Regions from separate parts of the Bradyrhizobium sp. 22 genome, predicted to be linked through region 1. Evidence: predicted binding sites of a transcription regulator. Region 1 holds the regulator's gene; each other region holds the start of a gene.
The links. Region 1 encodes PhoB, which activates phosphate uptake and scavenging genes when phosphate is short. Its sites were predicted from a motif close to TGTCATNNANCTGTCAT; they were not measured.

Region 1 (7,019 bases):
GGCTGCGGCAAGTCGACCCTGCTGCGCATCTTCAACCGGATGTACGACCTCTATCCGGGCCAGCGCGCCACCGGCCAGCTGCTGCTCGACCACACCAACATTCTCGACCCCAAGCTCGACCTCAACCTGCTGCGCGCCCGGGTCGGCATGGTGTTCCAGAAGCCGACCCCGTTCCCGATGACGATCTACGAGAACATCGCCTTCGGCATCCGCCTCTACGAGAAGATCTCGAAGTCCGAGATGGACGACCGCGTCGAGAAGGCGCTGCGCGGCGGCGCGCTGTGGAACGAGGTCAAGGACAAGCTCAACGCCTCCGGCCTGTCGCTCTCCGGCGGCCAGCAGCAGCGCCTCTGCATCGCCCGCACCGTCGCGGTTCGGCCCGAGGTGATCCTGTTCGACGAGCCGTGCTCGGCGCTCGACCCGATCTCGACCGCCAAGGTCGAGGAGCTGATCCAGGAGCTGTCCGAGAATTACACGATCGCGATCGTCACCCACAACATGCAGCAGGCGGCGCGCGTCTCCGACAAGACCGCCTTCATGTATCTCGGCGAGCTGATCGAGTTCGACGACACCAGCAAGATCTTCACGTCGCCGACCGACCGGCGGACGCAGGACTACATCACCGGCCGGTTCGGCTGAGGAGACGCAACATGGGTACTGAACATACCGCAAAGGCCTTCGACACCGACCTCCAGGAGCTCACGCGCCTGGTCGCCGAGATGGGCGGCATCGCCGAGCGCATGATCGTCGATTCCGTCGATGCGCTGATCCGCCGCGACGTCGCGCTCGGCCAGCGCGTCGTCGCCATCGACGCCGATCTCGACGCGCTGCAGAAGCGCATCGAGGAACGCGCCGTGCTCACCATCGCCCGCCGCCAGCCGATGGCGGTGGACCTGCGCGAGATCGTCGGCGCCATGCGCGTTGCGACCGACCTCGAGCGCATCGGCGACCTCGCCAAGAACATGGGCAAGCGCGTCGCCGCGCTGGAGACCGACTTCCATCCGCTCAAGCTGTTCCGCGGCCTGGAGCACATGACCGACCTGGTGCAGCAGCAGGTCAAGAGCGTGCTCGATGCCTATGCCGCGCACGATCTGCCGGCGGCGATGGCGGTGTGGAAGGGCGACGAGGAGGTCGACGCGATCTGCACCTCGCTGTTCCGCGAGCTCCTGACCTACATGATGGAGGATCCGCGCAACATCTCGTTCTGCATCCACTTGATGTTCTGCGCCAAGAACATCGAGCGCATCGGCGACCACGCCACCAACATCGCCGAGACCGTGTTCTACATGATCGAGGGCCAGGCGATCACCGACAAGCGGCCGAAGGGCGACATGACCAATTTCGCCACGACGATCCCGAATACCTGAAGACCTCAAGGAGCGACGACAACATGGGCGCACGCATTATGGTGGTTGAGGACGAGGAAGCTCTCACTGAGCTTCTGCGTTACAACCTCGAAGGCGACGGCTATGACGTCGAGACGGTGATGCGCGGCGACGACGCCGACACCCGCCTCAAGGAACACATTCCCGATCTGATCGTGCTCGACTGGATGCTGCCGGGCCTCTCCGGCATCGAGCTGTGCCGGCGCCTCCGCACCCGGCCCGAGACCAAGCAGCTGCCGATCATCATGCTGACCGCGCGCGGCGAGGAGAGCGAGCGCGTGCGCGGCCTTGCGACCGGCGCCGACGATTACATCGTCAAGCCGTTCTCTGTGCCGGAGCTGCTCGCGCGCGTGAAAGGCCTGCTCAGGCGCGCCAGTCCGGAGCGGCTCGCGACCGTGCTGGCCTATGGCGACATCGAGCTCGATCGCGACAAGCGCCGCGTCGCGCGCTCCGGCCGCCCGATCGATCTCGGCCCGACCGAATATCGCCTGCTGGAGTTTTTCCTGGAGCATCCCGGCCGCGTGTTCTCGCGCGAGCAGCTGCTCGACAGCGTCTGGGGCCGCGACATCTACATCGACGAGCGCACCGTCGACGTCCATATCGGCCGCCTGCGCAAGCTGCTTAATCTCGGCCGCGAGCAGGATCCGATCCGCACCGTCCGCGGCGCCGGCTACGCGCTGGACGATCGCTTCGCCAAGGCGGAGCAGACGTAAAGCTCCAGCGAGAGCTGGTTTGGCGAGCTCGGCCGTCATCCCGGGGCGCGCGCAGCGCGAGCCCGGGACCCATAATCATAGGACGTGGTTTGGCGAAGACTCGAAGTCACCATCTCGCGCAACAATTGCGCCCTGTGGTTATGGATCCCCGCGTTCGCGGGGATGACACCGAGTTGGTTGAGGCGCCGTCGTGTGACGGCTGCCGTCTTTACGATCAGCTAAATCTCGCTCAGCGCGTCGGCTTCGGTGCCGCGCGGCGGCGATCCGCCGCCGGCTGATACGCCACGCGCGAGTGCTGGGCGCAATAGGGCAGGCCGGACAGCGCCTTGCCGCCGCAGAAGAAGAAATCCGGGCTCGAGGGATCGCCGACCGGCCAGTGGCAGGTCGCCTCGTTCAATTCGAGCAGCGACAGCCGCTGGCTCATCGGCACCACGTTGTCGTAGGTGACGGGTTCGGCCTCGACCTCGACCTCGAAGGCCTGCGCCAGCGCGGTGTTGCCGCGCGCGATCGGGCGGCTCACCCGCATCATGTGCTGGGCGGGACGCGCCTTGCGCGGCCGGGGCGCGGCCGACGAAGGGCTCTTGGCGCGGCCGGACAGGCCGAGCCTGTGCACTTTGCCGATCACGGCATTGCGGGTCACATTGCCGAGCTCTGCTGCGATCTGGCTGGCCGACAATCCGGCCTCCCAGAGCTTTTTCAGCTGCTCGACGCGATCGTCGGACCAGGTCAAAACCGTCATTGCACCCTTTCCCTCGCCGCGCGGTTGCCATCCTGGCGGTCCGTGCGGCGAATGCCTAAGCCTCGAAAAACCCGTGCCGCTCGAATCCCTTAGGGCTCGCCGGGCGCGCAACTGACGCCCGAACGTTTACGCCGGTACATGAGGACTCTTGGGATCAGAACTGCCGCACGAGATGTCGTATCTGACAAGCCAAACGCTACAATATGGCGTGACTCGCGCGCAAGAGTCCGCCGACTCGCTTCCACATGTTCCGTGGTGAAAAACCCGCAAAATCGCCACCGCAAGACTACGGAATCACCGTTTCACCACCGTTTCCTGGGGCTTTCGGGCGGCATTGACACCCGTTTCACCAGGCCTAAGATAGTTGTGCGTGCCGCCCTTAAAAGGCGGCACGTTTCGTTTTCCGGGCCGGTGGATGGTGCGTTGCGCAATGCACGCCTCACACCGTCCGCAACATCATGTGGCCGTCATGACTAACAGCGCAGCCCCGCATTTGCTCCCCGTTTTCGCCAGGGCCAACCTCGGTTTCGAGCGCGGCGAAGGCTGCTGGCTGATCGCGACCAATGGCGATCGCTATCTCGATTTCACCTCGGGCGTCGCCGTCAATGCGCTCGGCCATTGCCACCCGCATTTGATCGAGGCGTTGCAGGAGCAGGCGACGAAGCTGTGGCACATGTCGAACCTGTTCCAGAGCCCGGACGGCGAGAAGCTCGCCGCGCGCCTGTGCCACGAGAGTTTTGCCGACCTGGTGTTCTTCTGCAATTCCGGCGCCGAGGCGCTGGAGGGCGTGATCAAGCTGGTGCGCCATCATCACTTCTCCAAGGGGCACCCGGAGCGTTACCGCATCATCACGTTCGAAGGCGCCTTCCACGGCCGCACGCTGGCGACGCTCGCTGCGACCGGATCGGCAAAATATCTCGAAGGGTTCGGTCCGCCGATGGATGGCTTCGACCAGGTGCCGCATGGCGACCTCGAAGCCGTCAAGAAGGCGATCGGCCCCGACACCGCCGGTATCCTGATCGAGCCGATCCAGGGCGAGGGCGGCGTGCGTTCGGCACCGCCCGCTTTCCTCAAGGCGTTGCGCCAGCTTTGCGACGAGAAGGGCCTGCTGCTCGCCTTCGACGAGGTGCAGACCGGCATGGGCCGTGCCGGCGATCTGTTCGCGTATCGGCGCACCGGCGTCACGCCCGACGTGATGTCGCTGGCGAAGGCGCTCGGCGGCGGCTTCCCGATCGGCGCCGTGCTGGCGACCGCGGACGCGGCGGCCGGCATGGGGCCCGGCTCGCACGGCTCGACCTTCGGCGGCAATCCGCTGGCGATCTCCGCAGCCAACGCCGTGCTCGACGTCATGCTCAAGCCCGGCTTCTTCGACCACGTGCAGAAGATGTCGCTGCTGCTCAAGCAGAAGCTCGCCTCCGTGATCGACCGTCACCCCGACATCGTCAGCGAGGTGCGCGGCGAGGGCCTCCTGATCGGCATCAAGGCCGTCGTGCCCTCGGGTGACCTGGTCGCCACCTTGCGCGACGAAAAGCTCCTGACCGTCGGGGCCGGCGACAATGTCGTGCGCTTCCTGCCGCCCTTGATCGTCACCGAAGCCGAGATCGAGGACAGCGTCGGACGGCTGGAGCGTGCCTGCGCCGCATTGTCGGCCGGCCAGAGCAAGCGGGCGGCAAGCTGATGAGCAAGTCGCCGACCAAGACGCCGAAGCACTTCCTCGACATCAACGAGCTCCCGCTGTCGGAGCTCAAGCGCATGCTCGCCGCGTCGAGCGCGATGAAGGCGAAGCAGAAGGCGCATCAGCCGGTCCGGCCGCTCGAGGGCAAGACGCTGGCGATGATCTTCGAGCGACCCTCGACGCGGACCCGGGTGTCGTTCGACGTCGGCATGCGCCAGCTCGGCGGCGAGGCGATCATGCTCACCGGTGCCGAGATGCAGCTCGGCCGCGGCGAGACCATCGCCGACACCGCGCGCGTGCTGTCGCGCTATGTCGACGCCATCATGATCCGCATCCTCAATCACGATGCGTTGCTGGAGCTTGCGGCCAACGCCACCGTGCCCGTCATCAACGGCCTGACGCGGCGCTCGCATCCCTGCCAGGTGATGGCCGACCTCATGACCTTTGAGGAGCATCGCGGCCCGATCGAGGGCAAGACGGTGGCCTGGACCGGTGACGACAACAACGTTCTGGCGTCCTGGGCGCACGCCGCCGAGCGCTTCAAGTTCCAGCTCAACGTCGCCACCCCTCCGGAGCTCGCGCCGAAAAAGGCGATGCGCGACTGGATCAAGGCGACCGGCGCGCCGATCGTGCTCGGCACCGATCCGGAAGCCGCCGTGCGCGGCGCCGATTGCGTCGTCACCGACACCTGGGTGTCGATGGGCGACAAGGAAGGCGAGCATCGCCACAACGTGCTCAAGCCCTACCAGGTCAACGGCAAGCTGATGTCGCTCGCCAAGCGAGACGCGCTGTTCATGCATTGCCTGCCCGCCCATCGCGGCGAGGAGGTCACCGACGAGGTGATCGACGGCCCGCAATCGGTCGTGTTCGACGAGGCCGAAAACCGCCTGCACGCGCAGAAGGGCATCTTGGCCTGGTGCTTCGACGCGGTGAAGTAGCCCGGGCGAAAAAGCAGTGGCTGCGGTGGCCGCCGCATCCACCATTGTCGTCCCGGACAAGCGCCGCACAGCGGCGCGCCGATCCGGGACATAACCACAGGCCGTGGTTTGGCGAGGACTGGGAGTTGCCACCTCGCAGGATGACGTGGTTATGGGTCCCGGGCTCGCGCGCTGCGCGCCCCGGGACGACACCGGGTTTGCTGTAGCGTTGTGCACCCTCATCGCATCGGGAACGCGCCCCTTCCATTTCCCACCTCCGACCCCAGATAGAGCGCCATGGTTTCCCAATCTCCTGACATGAAGACCGGGTCCGAAGGCCCGGTTCGCGCGCCATCCGCAGTTCCGATCGATGACGCCGTGCTGCCCTACGAGGTCGATGCGCTCGACGTGCGCGGGCGCCTGGTGCGGCTTGGCCCGGCGCTCGACGACATCCTGACCAAGCACGATTATCCCGCGCCCGTCGGCAAGCTGCTCGGCGAGGCCATCGTGCTGACGACGCTGCTCGGTTCGGCACTGAAATTCGAAGGACGCTTCATCCTCCAGGCCCAGACCGACGGTCCGGTGTCGTTCCTGGTGGTGGACTACCAGGCGCCGGATCGCCTGCGCGCCTATGCCCGCTTCGATGCCGCGCGTCTCGGCGAGGCCCAAGAATCCGGCATGCGTTCCGGCGCGCTGCTCGGCCGCGGTCATCTCGCCATGACCATCGACCAGGGCCCCGACATGAGTCGCTACCAGGGCCTGGTCGCGCTCGACGGCGGCAGCCTGGAAGACGCCGCCCACGAATATTTCCTGCGCTCCGAGCAGATCCCGACCAAGGTGCGTCTGGCGGTCGGCGAGGAATGGCGCTCCAGCGACGGCGGCAAGCATCGCTGGCGCGCCGGCGGCATGCTGATGCAGTTTCTGCCGAAGGCGCCGGAGCGCGCGCGGCAGGCGGACTTGCATCCCGGCGATGCCCCTGACGGCGTCGAGGTTCATGCCGTCACCGAGGACGATGCCTGGGTCGAGGCGCGTTCGCTGATCGAGACGGTCGAGGACGTCGAGCTGATCGATCCCGAGCTGTCCGGCGAGCGGCTGCTGTTCCGCCTGTTCCACGAGCGCGGCGTGCGCGTGTTCAATCCGCTGGTTCTTAAGGCGCAGTGCTCCTGCTCGCGCGATGCGGTCGCCGCGATGCTCAAGAGCTTCTCGCCCGACGATCGCGCCGCGATGGTCAAGGACGACAAGGTGGTCGTGACCTGCGAGTTCTGCTCGTCGGTCTATCAATTCACCCCGCACGAGGCCGGCGTGGAAGACGCGTGAGCGACATCGTCGCCTCGTAGCCCGGATGGAGCGAAGTGTAATCCGGGGCCGCTCGCCCGGCATCTCGCATCGTCCCGGATTACGCTTGCGCTCGATCCGGGCTACGGCACCGTGCCTGTGTCGGCCTCTGTCAATCCATCAGCGCGAAAATATTCCACTTTACCGAAATTCGGAAATGGCGTATGTGTCGCTCATCCCGGCTCAACCAGGAGGGGCGATCTCGAGGTCGTCTTGATCGCGAGCCGGGCTTGCGGTGGACGCGGCAGCGTCGGC
Region 2 (7,019 bases), on a different contig from region 1:
AGCGCCCCCTTTGGCACGACACGCATCTGGTCTTGGGTCCAGTAATAGCTGATCTCGGTCAGCGCGCCGTCGATCGCGGCGCTATAACCCGCGGTGGCAAAGCCGAGACCCGTGTCGCGGCTGGAGCGGACCTTGCCGAAGCCGTGCACCACGGCGAAGGCCCAGGTCCATGGGCCCTTGTCGACCGAGCCGCTGAAACCGATTTGCGTCAGGTCGAGCGTTGCCGACTGCAGCGCCAGTGGCACGTCGACGTCGGTGTGGCTCTGGTCGACGGAGAAGCCGAGATTGACACCCGGCGCAACGCGCGCGCCAAAGCCGGCGACGCCGCCAACCGTCTTGCGCTTGTCGCCGACGAAGTCGCCCTGCGCGTCGGTGCGCACCGAGATGCCGTAGCCCTCGACCCAGGTGCGGTAGCGCGGATCTTCCGCAGCTGCCGATGCGCCGCCGCCGCCGGGATTGGTCCGCAACGCCCGGTCGAAACCGCCCGAGGCCTGGTTGCCGAGCCGCTCGAGGAAGCTGGAGCCGAGATTGAGCGCACCGTTGCGGACCGACTGGTCGTAATTGGTCGATGTCGGCGTCGGGATCGGGGTCGGTGACGGCGTGGGCGTCGGTGTCGGGGTTGGCGTTGGGCTTTGCGCCAGGACCGGCGATATGGCCGACATCATCACGACGATCGCAAACACCACGATTGCGGCCGCGACCCTGCCGACGCGGCCCCGCCCGATCGTCCGACGTGTCCCGGAGGGCTGCGATGTGCAGCACATGACGACAAATCCCGAAAGCCAAAGGCGGCGCGCAAAATGCAACACGCGCGGCGCACGCAAGCCGCGATTTGGGCCGAACTGCTCCGGAGGGTCAACCGCTTAGCATGCCGGCACGCAGGCTATTGCCTCGATTGTGGTTCCGCAGCCACAGGTCGGAAATTGCAGATCGGCCCGGCCTGCCCGCCCTTGAAATTCGCGCTCTGCTTGCTAACGCGCGATTTTCGTGTTGCAATATCGGACACAATCGGAATTGGCCGCTCGACTGTGCGTTTCGCGACATTGCGCCTCAAGACTCGAACAGACTTCGGAAGCCCGTTTGTGGCGTGGCACGCGAAAAGCGGCCGCGTCTTTTTTGTATCTAGTGGAGGAGACTAGCGATGCCGCAAAAGGGCACCGTCAAATGGTTCAACCCGACCAAGGGCTATGGGTTCATCAAGCCGAACGGTGGCGACAAGGATGTGTTCGTTCACATCTCCGCCGTCGAGCGCGCCGGACTCTCGACCCTCAACGAAAACCAAGTGGTTGAATACGACCTCGTGGAGAACCGCGGCAAAGCATCCGCGGAGAACCTCAAGGTCTCCTGATGTCTCTCGGCGTGGAGCGCGAGAGACCATGACGTGGCCCCCCGGCTCTGCCGGGGGATTTTGTTTGGGGCGCGCGCAGCGAGAAGTCGCTTCAGCTCACCACCGGCGCGACCAGGAAATTCTCCGACGGCCCGCTTCCATCCGTCCTGCACACATCGCCCTCGATCCGGACCTTGCCGGTCGCGAGCAGCCGCAGCGCTTCGGGATAGATGCGGTGCTCGACCTCGAGGATGCGCTCCGACAGCGTATCCCCGGTATCGTGATCGCTGACAGGCACCGCGCCCTGCATCACGATCGGACCGGCATCGGTCTCGGGGATCACGAAGTGCACGGTCGCGCCCGACAGCTTGACGCCGGCGCGCAAGGCCTGGCCGTGCGGATCGAGGCCGGGGAAGGACGGCAGCAGCGAGGGATGGATGTTCAGCATCCGCCCGTACCAGGCTTTGGTGAACTCGGCCGTGAACAGGCGCATGAAGCCGCCCAGGCAAATCAGCTCGATGCCGTGCTGATCGAGCGCGGCCTGCAGCACCTTCTCGAAGCCGGCGCGGTCCTTGCCGAACGGCTTGCTCTCGATCACCAGCGTCTTAACGCCGGCCGCCTTGGCCCGCTCCAGCCCGGGCGCATCGGCCTTGTTGGAAATGACGAGCGAGATCTCCGCCGGGAAATCCGCCGAGCTTGCTGCCCTGATCAGCGCGGCCATGTTGGAGCCGCGGCCGGAGATCAGGATGGCGACGCGGCGCTTCATCACAGCGCCAGATCGAGATGGCCGTTATAGACGACGCGGTGCTCGCCCTCGGCCGGGATCACGGTGCCGAGCTGCGCCACAGTCTCGCCGGCGTCGGTGAAGACCTCGATCACCTGGTCGACCTTGTCGGGCTCGACGATCGCGATCATGCCGATGCCGCAATTGAAGGTTCGCAGCATTTCCAGCTCGGCAATGCCGGCCTGCGCCGCCAGCCATTTGAACACCGGCAGCACCGGCAGGCGCGCGAGGTCGATGCCGACGCCGAGGTGCGGCGGCAGCACGCGCGGAATGTTGTCGGTGAAGCCGCCGCCGGTGATGTGGGCGAGCCCCTTCACCGCGCCGGTCTCGCGGATCGCGCGCAGGCAGGACTTGACGTAGAGCCGGGTCGGCGTCAGCAGCGCGCCGCCGAGCGTCATCACGGGTGCGAACGGCGCCTGCGCCGCGAAGCCCAGGCCGGATTGTTCCACGATCTTGCGCACCAGCGAAAAGCCGTTGGAATGCACGCCCGACGAGGCAAGGCCGATCACGGCGTCGCCCGCCGCGATGTCCTTGCGCGGCAGCAGCGTGCCCCGCTCCGCAGCGCCGACGGCAAAGCCGCCGAGATCGTAATCGCCGTCCTTGTACAGACCCGGCATCTCGGCGGTCTCGCCCCCGATCAGGGCGCAGCCGGATTCGCGGCAGCCTTCCGCGACGCCCGCGACGATCGAAGCCGTGGCCTCCGGGTCGAGCTTGCCGCAGGCGAAATAATCCAGGAAGAACAGCGGTTCGGCGCCCTGCACCACGAGATCGTTGACGCTCATGGCGACGAGGTCGATGCCGATCCCGCCGTGCAGCCCGGTCTCGATCGCGATCTTGACCTTGGTGCCGACGCCATCGGTCGCAGCCACGAGGACGGGGTCCTTGAAACCGGCCGCCTTGAGGTCGAACAGGCCGCCGAAGCCGCCGATCTCGGCATCGGCCCCCGGCCGCGCCGTGGCGCGCACCATCGGCTTGATCAGATCGACCAGGCGGTTGCCCGCATCGATATCGACGCCTGAATCGGCGTAAGTGAGGCCGTTTTTGCGGTCGGTCATGCCCGATGTCCAGTGGGGTTGCGGCTGGTTACGTCGAATTCCGGGGACACGCAATGGCTCGCATGGCGCACCGCCATATACTATGTAGAGATATCAACCGGTTCAGCCTCCCGAGGGGCCGGATTTCGAGGTAGACCGGGTGCCGGGAAGCGCTTTCGTGAGTATTCCGAACATCATTACGCTGGGCCGCATCATGCTGGTCCCGATCATCGTCTGGGCCATCGTGTCGAGCCAAATGGAGGTCGCGTTCGCCGTCTTCCTGATCGCCGGTATCAGCGACGCCGTGGACGGCTTCCTGGCCAAGCGTTTCAACATGACGAGCGAGCTTGGGGCCCTGCTCGACCCGCTCGCGGACAAGGCCCTGCTGGTCTCGATCTACATGGCGCTGGGGATCTGGGGTGCGATTCCGCGCTGGATCGTGATCCTGGTGGTCTCTCGCGACATCATGATCGTCGCCGCCGTGATCATATCCTGGCTGTTTGACCGGCCTGTCGAGATGAAGCCGTCGAAAGTGTCCAAGCTCAACACCGTTGCCCAAGTGGCGTTCGCCGCCCTGGTGCTGGCGGCACTTGCCTTCGGCTTCAAGCCGGCTCCTTATGATATCATCCTGATGGGCCTCGTCACGGTCTTCACGCTCTCGTCGGTGTCGCTCTATCTCGTCGGGTGGCTGCGGCACATGAGCACGATCGAGGCCAAGTGAGAGCGGACGACAAGTGAGAGCGGACCAGGTGAAAGCGGAAGCAGCCCCGCAAAAGGCCAATTCCGCTCCATCAAATCGCATTCTCTTCAAACGGGCCGGCGCGCCGGCATGGAGCAAAGCAAGCGTGGCAGGCCGCGTCCATCCCCGACAATTGGCGTTTACGCTTCCGCATGCGGAGAGCGTCAGCCGGGACAATTTCCTCGAGGGTCCCGCCAACGCGGCCGGCTTGGCCCTGATCGACAGCTGGCCGGAATGGCCGAACCGGATCATGTGGCTCGCCGGCCCCGAAGGCAGCGGCAAGAGCCACCTCGCCGCGATCTGGGCCGACATTTCAGGCGCCCGCTCGGCTGCCGCCAACGTCCTGACGGCCGCCGGCGTTCCGGGCGCGCTCGCCACCGGCGCCCTGGTGGTCGAGGATCTCCGGGCGGGAGATTTCGACGAACGCGCCCTCTTCCACCTGATGAACCTTGCCCGCGAGGACGGCGCCTACGTGCTCTTCACCGGGCGCGAGGTGCCGGCCGCGCTCGAGATCGAGCTTCGCGACCTGCGCTCGCGCCTGCGCGCCGTGCCTGTTGTCACGCTGCTGCCCCCGGACGACCAGCTCTTCCGCGGCCTGATCTTGAAATTCTGTGCCGACCGCCAGCTCAATGTGGACGAGAGCGTGGTCGGCTATCTCGCCACCCGCCTGGAGCGGTCCTCGGCCGCCGCCCGCCAAGCCGTGGAACTGCTCGACAGCGAGGCCCTCCGGCTCGGCCGCCCCGTGACCAGGGCACTGGCCGCCGAGCTGCTGCGGGACGCCTGACCCGCTCGCCCGGGAGCCGCGGAGCCCGCTTGACGCAGCGAAGCGGCGGAACATCAATGTCATCGAAACGTCATCGCTGTAACACATGCTCCCGCGGGTTTTGCGCATAGATCGCAAAGTGAGGCGAGACAGGATGGACCGACTTCTGATGGATTCTGCGCAAGCTGTTGAAATAAAAGAGAAAGTTCAGGAAGCCGAGGGCCTGCCGGCGATCGCGGCCAGCCCCGAACGATTCATCAATCGCGAACTCTCCTGGCTGCATTTCAACCGCCGCGTCCTGGAGGAATCCGTCAATGCCAGCCACCCCGTGCTGGAGCGGGTGCGATTCCTGTCGATTTCGGCGAATAACCTCGACGAATTCTTCATGGTCCGCGTCGCCGGCATCAAGGCCCAGGTGCGCGAGGGCATTGCCGAACGCAGCCCCGACGGCCTGACGCCGTCCGAGCAGCTCGCGCTGATCAACCGCACCGTGTCCGAGCTTGCCTCCGACCAGCAGGCGATCTGGCGCGACCTGCGCAGCACGCTGGCCGATGTCGGCATCGTGCTGGTCGACGGCAAGGATGTCAGCAAGGCGGAACGGACCTGGATCGAGGACTATTTCCTCAACAACGTGTTCCCGCTGCTGACGCCGCTGGCGATCGACCCTGCGCATCCCTTCCCGTTCATCCCGAGCCTCGGCTTCACCATCGCGCTCCAGCTCACGCGCGCCGCCGACGGCAAGCAGATGAACGCGCTGATCCGCATGCCCGGCAAGATCGACCGCTTCATCCGCCTGCCGGCCGACGGCAAAATCGTTCGCCTGATCTCGCTCGAGCAGGCAACCGCCCTGTTCATCAACCGCCTGTTCCCCGGCTACAACCTGCACGGCCAGGGCGCCTTCCGGATCATCCGCGACTCCGAGCTCGAAATCGAGGAAGAGGCGGAAGACCTCGTCCGCCTGTTCGAGACGGCGCTCAAGCGCCGCCGCCGCGGGTCGGTGATCCGGCTCGAGATCGACGCCAAGATGCCGGAGCAGTTGCGCAGCTTCGTTCAGCACGCACTCTCGGCCGCCGACGACGAGGTCTTCCTGGTCGACGGCGTGCAGGCGATGAACGAGCTCTCGCAGCTCACCCGCCTCGATCGCCCCGATCTCGAATTCACCCCTTACGTGCCGCGCCACCCCGAGCGTGTGCGCGAGCACGGCGGCGACATCTTTGCCGCGATCCGGCAAAAGGACCTCGTCGTCCATCACCCCTACGAATCCTTCGACGTCGTGGTGCAGTTCCTGCAGCAGGCCGCACGCGACCCCGACGTCGTCGCGATCAAGCAGACGCTCTACCGCACCTCCAACAACTCGCCGATCGTGCGCACGCTCGCCGAAGCCGCCGAGGCCGGCAAGTCCGTCACGGCGCTGATTGAGCTGAAGGCGCGCTTCGACGAGGAGGCCAACATCCGCTGGGCCCGCGACCTCGAACGCGCCGGCGTGCAGGTCGTCTACGGCTTCCTCGAGCTGAAGACGCACGCGAAGCTCTCGATGGTGGTGCGCCGCGAGGGCGGCAGCCTCACCACCTATGTTCATACCGGCACCGGCAATTATCACCCGGTCACCGCGCGCATCTACACCGACCTCTCCTACTTCACCTCGGATCCGACCATCGGCCGCGATGCCGCGCGCGTGTTCAACTTCATCACCGGCTACGCCGCGCCGAGCGATCTGGAAAAGATGGCGGTGTCGCCGCTCACCCTGCGCAAGCGCATCATCGAGCACATCCAGGGCGAGACCGCGCATGCGCGGCACGGCCGGCACGGCGCGGTCTGGATGAAGATGAATGCGCTGGTCGACCCCGACATCATCGACGCGCTCTACGAGGCCTCGCAGGCGGGCGTGCAGGTCGAGCTCGTGGTGCGCGGCATCTGTTGCCTGCGCCCCGGCATTCCCGGCCTGTCCGAGAATATCCGCGTCAAGTCGATCATCGGCCGCTTCCTGGAACACGGCCGAATCTACTGCTTCGGCATGGGCCAGGGCCTGCCGAGCGCCAAAGCGGCTGTGTATATCTCCTCCGCCGACATGATGCCGCGCAACCTCGACCGCCGCGTCGAGGTGCTGTGCCCGCTGCAAAATCCGACGGTTCATCAGCAGGTTCTCGAACAGATCATGGTCGCCAACCTGAAAGACAACGAGCAGAGCTGGCAGTTGTTGCCGGATGGGTCCTCAACGCGTATGAAGACCGCGAAAGGCGAGGAGCCTTTCAACGTCCACAACTACTTCATGACAAATCCGAGTCTGTCTGGCCGTGGAAAGTCGCTCAAGGAATCCTCGCCGCGTCGTCTCACGCGCCGGAACGAACGCCATCAATCCTGATCGGGGATTT
Region 3 (7,019 bases), 220 kb from region 1:
CGGAACGGTGCGGGCGAATTCGAGCAGGCGCCGGACGACGAAGCGCAGCCAGGGTGCGGGCGAGGTGTTCTCGGCGGCGAGGAAGTTCAGGCCAAATGCGAGGATCGCGCCGATCAGCGTGCCGACGTAGCTGATCAGCAGGGTCTCGCCCAGCATCTTCAGCCATTTGCGCCAGCCCCAGAGCCACTCGCCGACGTCGGTCCAGACCCGCTGGCCGCTGTCGAGCGTGAAAATGCGGTCGAAATAGCTGACGAAGTTGCCGAAATAGCTGAACAGCGTGCGCAGATTCACTTCCGCGCCGACCGCGGCGAGAACCAGCGCCGCGGCGAACATCGAGGCTCCAAACAGGAGGCGCAGCCGCCTGCGTGCCACCGCCTGCCGATAGGCGGCGTTGAGCACGGCGAGCTGCTGCTCGGGAAGGATCGAAACCGCTGTTGTCATGGGCTTGAGATGAAGTCCCGTCAAAGAAAGAGCCGGGTCGATCGACCCGGCTCCAGTGGTATCGTCGCGATACTCAGGACGCCTTCTTCTTACGCAGGGCGTCGACGAACTTGATCAACTCGATCGTGCCATCCCAATCCTTGGTGGTGGCGGGATGGAAGCCCTTCTTCTGGCCGTCGGAGAGGCGATCGAACGCGGCCTTGTCCTTGGTCGGCGCGTCGAAGAACGCTTTCACAATGGCGGCCTTGGCATCTTCCGGCAGGTCGGAGTTGAAAGCATAGGGACCATTGATGATTGGCGCCGATTTGTGGATGATGCGAAAATCGTCCTTCTTCATCGCCGATCCGTCGGCATTCTTTAGCATGCCCTTGGTCAGCATCTGCGCCAGCGTGGAATCGTCGTCGCTGGTCCATTGGTTGGCGGCAACCTCGACCGTGCCTTGCGCCAGCGCCAGCATCGCGTTCTCGTGGCTGCCGGTGAAGACGACCTTGCCGAAATAGCTGTCGGCGTCATGGATACCCAACTTGTCGAGCTCGAAGCGGGGCACGTTGTTGCCAGAGGTCGAGTTCGGGTCGACCAGGCCGAGATTCTTGCCCTTGAGCTGATCGAGGGTCTTGTAGGGGCTGCTCGCCTTGACGAAGAACACCGAATAATAGCCGGTCGAGCCGTCGGCGTTGACGTCATTGGCGAAGGCCTCGGACTTGACGCCGGTCAGGCGGGCGCGAGCGAACGCGGCCGAGCCGTAGCTCGCGATGTGGATGTTGCCGGCGCGCTGGCCTTCGATCACGGCGGCGTAGTCGTTGGCAATGCGCAACGTGACCTTTACGCCCAGCTCCTTGGAGAGATAGCTCATGAACGGCGCCCAGCGCTCGGTCACGCCGGAGGCGTTCTCGGCCGGCACGACCGCGAAGGTCAGCTCGGGATATTTCGCCTTCCAATCGGCAGCCAGGGCTGAAGTCGTGAACGCGAGCGCGGCGGCGCCGGCGAGGACCAGTCTGCGAGTGATCATGTTACCCTCTTCATCGGTTGGGGTCGGTTGACGCAAAAACTTGCAAAGAAGACTTGCAGCGAAACAGGTTTCGCTCAGGCGGCCGCGGCCGTTCCGAGCGCGGGGACGCCCGCGGGCGCCGGCGCAGGCATGGCGCCCATGACATCGGCGGCTTCGAGATCGTAGAGCTCGCGCGCGACGTGATCGGTCAGCGCGGCCGGCGCGCCGTCGAACACCACGCGGCCCTGCGCCATGCCGATCAGCCGGTCGCAATAGCTGCGGGCGAGGTCGAGCGAATGCAGGTTGCAGAGCACAGTGATGCCGAAATGCTTGTTGATGCGCAAAAGCGCATCCATCACGATCTTGGTGTTGCGCGGGTCGAGCGAAGCGATCGGCTCGTCGGCGAGGATGATGTCGGGCTGCTGCACCAGGGCGCGCGCGATCGCGACGCGCTGCTGCTGACCGCCGGAGAGCTGGTCGGCGCGCTGGGCGGCGAGCGAGGCGATGTCGAACTGCTCGAGCGCGGACATCGCCAGCGCCTTGTCCTGCTCCGGCCAGATTTGCGACAGCGAGCGCCAGGCCGGCATCGTCGCAAGCCGCCCCATCAGCACGTTGGTGAGGACATCGAGCCGGCCAACCAGGTTGAACTGCTGGAAGATCATGGCCGAGCGCGCCCGCCATTGCCGCAGCTCCTTGCCGCGTAGCGCGGTGACGTCGACGCCGTCGAACAGGATGCGTCCCTCGCTCGGCGTCACCAGGCGGTTGATGCTCCGCAGCAATGTCGACTTGCCGGCGCCGGATCGCCCGATCACACCAACGAAACCGCCGGGAGAAACTTGAAACGAAGCGTCGTCCACCGCGGCTTTTGCGCCGAAGCGACACGTCAGACCATCCACCACCAGCATGCAGGGCTCCAGAGTAGCTGGAGCCAATCGCTAACGTCCATGCTTAACACTTGTGTGACACGACCGTTGCAGCGCAGCGATCCTGCACAGCTCATTCCCTGTCATCGCTACGTCATGACATTGTCATGAATCCGCTAGAAGAGGTACGCCCGCCTTCGCACTCCGGATTCGACATGGCCGCCAAAGCTCTTTCAGTTCAGCCGACCATCGATCCCTCGGCCAAGCTGCACGAGGCCCGGCTCGGCGCCTATACCGAGGTCGGCGCCCGCACCATCCTGCACGAAGTGGCGATGGGCGATTACTCCTATGTCGTGAACGATTCGCAGATCACCTACAGTACGATCGGAAAGTTCTGCTCGATCGCGGCGATGACGCGCATCAACCCCGGCAACCATCCGATGCACCGCGCGACGCAGGCTCATTTCACCTATCGTTCGAGCGCCTATTTCGCCGGCGAAAGCGACGATGCCGATTTCTTCGACTGGCGGCGCCAGCATCACGTCCATATCGGCCACGACGTCTGGATCGGCCACGGCGCGATCGTGCTGCCGGGCCGCAACATCGGCACCGGCGCGGTGATCGCGGCCGGCGCCATCGTCACCAAGGACGTGCCGGCCTACACCATCGTCGCCGGCAATCCGGCCCGAATCGTGCGGCGACGGTTCTCCGAGGAGATCGCCGGGCGTCTCGCGCGGCTTGCTTGGTGGGACTGGGATCACGACAAATTGCGCGAGGCCCTGCCCGATTTCCGCAAGCTCGGGATTGAAGATTTCCTGGCGTCATACGAAGCACGGGCGACTCTCCCTGCCAGCAAACGAAGCGCGGTCGCGTGACAGACATCTTGCTTGAAGGCGGCCGGACCCTGATCGGCACCGAACTCGTCGAAACGTCATTGGGGGTGTCCGGGCAGGACATCATTGCGATAGACGCCGCTCGCGGCCGGGCGCGGCTGGCGATCGATGCACGGGGCCTGCTGGTGCTGCCCGGCATCGTCGATCTACACGGCGATGCCTTCGAGCGGCAGATGATGCCGCGCGCCGGTGTCGACTTCCCGATCGATGTCGCGCTCGCCGACAGCGACCGCCAGGCCATCAGCAACGGCATCACCACCGTGTTTCACGCCACCACCTGCTCCTGGGAGCCGGGCCTGCGCAGCGCGGACAATGCGCGCGGACTGATGGAGGCGATCGAGCGGCAGCGTCCGCAATTCTCCGCCGACACCCGCTTCCATCTGCGGCACGAAACCTACAATCTCGAGGCCGAGGCCGAGATCGCGCAGTGGCTCATGGAAGGCCGCGTCGACCTGTTCGCCTTCAACGACCACATGGACGGCACGGTCGCCGACATGGCCAAGCCGCGCAAGCGCAACCGCATGGTGGAGCGCACCGGCTTGTCGGGCGAGGAGTTCGACCGCCTGGTCGAGCGCGTGGTCTCGCGCGCCGACGAGGTGCCGGCTTCCGTTGCGCGTCTGGCCGCCGCGGCCCGTGCGGCCGAGGTGCGGATGCTCTCGCACGATGACGCGACGCCGGCGATGCGCCGCGAGTTTCGCGAGCTCGGCGCCTTGATCGCGGAGTTTCCGATCAATGAGGAGACGGCGCAGGCGGCGGCAAGCCACGGCGATGCCATCGTCTACGGCGCGCCGAACGTCGTGCGCGGCGGCAGCCACACCGGTTGGACCAAGGCCTCCGACATGATCGCCAAGGGGCTCTGCTCGGTGCTGGCGTCGGATTACTATTATCCCGCCCAGCTGCTCGCCGCGTTCCGGCTCGCCGCCGATGGCGTGCTGCCGCTGACGGAGGCCTGGAATCTGGTCTCTGCCGGCCCTGCGCGCGCGACCGGCCTGACCGATCGCGGCGTGCTCGCGGAAGGCCGCCGCGCCGACATTCTGCTGGTCGACGACGATGTGCCGCTGCGGCCGCGGCTGATCGCGGTGATATCGGGCGGCAAGCTGGTCCATCTCACTGATGCGACGCGGCTCCTGAGTGCGGCGGCGATGCCGCGCGAAGCTGTCGCCGCGGCCTAAACCGGCTATGCTCGCGCGATGACAGGCTTTCCCCGCTACGCGATCTATTTTGCCGCAGGCAGCAACAACCCCCTCTCCCGCTTCGGCGCCGAGTTGCTCGGCTACGACGCCTATGCCGGGAACGAACTGCCGTTTCCGCGCGAGGCGCTGGAGGTCGCGCCTGACTGGCGCGATATCAGCGCCGATCCGCGCAAATACGGCTTTCATGCCACGCTGAAAGCGCCGATGGCGCTGGCATCTGGCAGGACCGAAGCCGAGCTGATGACCGCTTGCGCGACCTTCGCCGGCAAGACGCGGCCGCGTCCCGTGATCCGGCCCGTCGTCGATGCCATCAGCGGCTTCATCGCCGTCATTCCAGCCGAGCCGGTCGAGGCGCTGCAAGAGCTCGCCGCCGATTGCGTCCGGGATTTCGACGCTTTCCGTGCGGCGCTGACCGCGGAGGATCGCGCGCGGCGCAAGCCGGAGAAGCTGAGCGAACGGCAGCGCGACTATCTCGACCGCTGGGGCTACCCTTACGTGATGGAGGAATTCCGCTTCCACATGACGCTGACGGGACGGCTGGATGCCGAGCGGCGCGGCCCGATTCTTCAGATGCTGCGGACGCGGTTTGCAGCGCTGGGCATCGAGACGCTCGCGATCGATCGGATCGCGCTGTTTCGACAGGATGACGCGAAGGCGCGCTTTCGCATCATCGGCGAGTGGACGCTAGCGTATTAGGCTGCGCGTCACATTCGTCATTGCGAGCGTAGCGAAGCAATCCAGAAATGCACCCGCGGAGATAGTCTGGATTGCTTCGTTGCAAGGGCTCCTCGCAATGACGGGGAGAGACCTACTTCCCCCACCGCAAGGCCAGCGCGTCGCGCTCCTTGGCGAGCTCCAACAGCCCCGCCCGGGTCGCCGGATGCAGCGGCTGGAGCGGATGGCGCACCGCGTCCGACTTGATGACGCCGCCGGCCTGCATCATGACCTTGCAGGCGATCAGGCCGCATTGGCGGTTCTCGTAGTTGATCAACGGCAGCCAGCGTTCGTAAGCGGCCTTTGCCTTGTCGCGGTCGCCGGCGAAATAGGGATCGATGATCTGGCGGATGCCGTCGGGATAGCCGCCGCCGGTCATGGCGCCGGTGGCGCCGGCGTCGAGATCGGCCAGCAGCGTGATCGCCTCCTCACCGTCCCACGGGCCTTCGATGTCCTTGCCGCCCGCCTCGATCAGGCCGCGCAGCTTTGAGGCCGCGCCCGCTACTTCGATCTTGAAATAGCGGATGTTGGAAAAGTCGCGCGCTAGCCGTGCGAGCAGCTCGACCGAGAGCGGCGTGCCAGCCACCGGCGCATCCTGGATCATGATCGGAATGTCGATCGCGCCCGAGAGCACCCTGAAGAATTCGACGATGCCCTTCTCGGGGACCCGGAAGGTCGCGCCGTGATAGGGCGGCATCACCATCACCATGGCGGCGCCCGCAGCTTCCGCCTGCTTGCTGCGCGCCGCGCACACGGCCGAGCTGAAATGGGTGGTGGTGACGATCACGGGAACCCGTCCCGCGACATGCTCCAGCACCGCATGCATCACGCTCTCGCGCTCGGCATCGGTGAGCACGAACTGCTCGGAGAAATTGGCGAGGATGCAGAGGCCGTGCGAGCCGGCATCGATCATGAAATCGATGCAGCGGCGCTGTCCCTCGAGGTCGAGCTCACCGCGCTCGTCGAAAATGGTAGGCGCGACCGGGAACACGCCGCGATAGGGGCGCTGGGCCTGGTGGGGGGTGACCGGCATCGAACTCTCCATCCCTGATGTGTCTTGCGTCCGGCGCTGCGCTCTGGGCGCGAGGCGGCACAGATGTAGCCGCCGCGCGGACCGGCGGCAATGCCGAACGCACGATCTCAGAATGGAAGAATGAGGCGAAACTACGCGGTCTTCACCGCGCCCAGGAAGCCCTCGACCGCGACGCGGAGACGATCGGCGTCGGCCGACATCTTCTTGACGGATTCCGACAGAACCGTGCCGGCATTGCCGGTCTCCTGGTTGAGCCTGGCGACGCTGCCGATGGTGTCGGTGACCTCGCGAGTGCCTTGCGCCGCCTGCTGGAAGTTGCGGGAGATCTCGGTGGTGGCGGCGCGCTGCTGCTCGACCGCGGCGGCAATCGCCGTCATCTTCTCGTCGATGCCGCTGATGGCGCCGCCGATCGAACGGATGGCGGCAACCGCCTGGCCCGTCGCGGCCTGGATCTCCTCGACCTGGCGCGAGATCTCTTCGGTCGCGGTCGCGGTCTGGGAGGCGAGACTCTTGACCTCGCCGGCGACCACGGCGAAACCGCGACCGGCCTCGCCCGCGCGCGCGGCTTCGATGGTGGCGTTCAAGGCCAGAAGGTTGGTCTGGGCGGCGATGGCGTTGATCATCTTGACGACTTCGCCGATGCGGCTTGCGGTCTGGTCGAGGATCTCGACCGTCGCATTGGTCTGCTCGGCCTGCGCGACGGCTTCGCGGGCCTCGCGGGCGCTGGACTGCACCTGCGCCGAGATCTCGCCGACGGATGCGGAGAGCTCCTCGGTCGCGGCGGCGATGGTCTCGAGATTGTTGGTGGCCTGCTCGGCGGCGGAGGAGACCGCCGCGGTCTGGCTGCTCGACTGCGAGACCAGCGAGCGCACGCCGGTGGCGGTGGCATCGAGC

Region 2: a site for PhoB is predicted at 4,726-4,742, ahead of K410_RS0121620 (RNA degradosome polyphosphate kinase). Genes of this name have one in related genera too.
Region 3: a site for PhoB is predicted at 2,445-2,461, ahead of phnC (phosphonate ABC transporter ATP-binding protein). Genes of this name have one in related genera too.

Annotation. Positions count from the first base shown of each region.
Region 1 is NZ_KI519400.1:1,766,333-1,773,351, reverse strand. Features, by position in the region: gene pstB (phosphate ABC transporter ATP-binding protein PstB) at 1-639, shown strand, start outside; gene phoU (phosphate signaling complex protein PhoU) at 651-1,367, shown strand; gene phoB (phosphate regulon transcriptional regulator PhoB) at 1,391-2,098, shown strand; gene K410_RS0133795 (GcrA family cell cycle regulator) at 2,328-2,837, opposite strand; gene K410_RS0133790 (aspartate aminotransferase family protein) at 3,307-4,515, shown strand; gene argF (ornithine carbamoyltransferase) at 4,515-5,450, shown strand; gene K410_RS0133780 (Hsp33 family molecular chaperone) at 5,727-6,746, shown strand.
Region 2 is NZ_KI519399.1:4,231,173-4,238,191, forward strand. Features, by position in the region: gene K410_RS0121590 (autotransporter outer membrane beta-barrel domain-containing protein) at 1-764, opposite strand, end outside; gene K410_RS0121595 (cold-shock protein) at 1,142-1,348, shown strand; gene purN (phosphoribosylglycinamide formyltransferase) at 1,440-2,093, opposite strand; gene purM (phosphoribosylformylglycinamidine cyclo-ligase) at 2,093-3,166, opposite strand; gene K410_RS0121610 (CDP-alcohol phosphatidyltransferase family protein) at 3,324-3,866, shown strand; gene K410_RS0121615 (P-loop NTPase family protein) at 3,991-4,668, shown strand; gene K410_RS0121620 (RNA degradosome polyphosphate kinase) at 4,817-7,009, shown strand.
Region 3 is NZ_KI519400.1:1,544,349-1,551,367, forward strand. Features, by position in the region: gene phnE (phosphonate ABC transporter, permease protein PhnE) at 1-441, opposite strand, end outside; gene phnD (phosphonate ABC transporter substrate-binding protein) at 515-1,450, opposite strand; gene phnC (phosphonate ABC transporter ATP-binding protein) at 1,525-2,334, opposite strand; gene K410_RS0132655 (LbetaH domain-containing protein) at 2,508-3,167, shown strand; gene K410_RS0132660 (alpha-D-ribose 1-methylphosphonate 5-triphosphate diphosphatase) at 3,164-4,357, shown strand; gene K410_RS0132665 (DUF1045 domain-containing protein) at 4,376-5,074, shown strand; gene K410_RS0132670 (dihydrodipicolinate synthase family protein) at 5,187-6,125, opposite strand; gene K410_RS0132675 (methyl-accepting chemotaxis protein) at 6,257-7,019, opposite strand, start outside.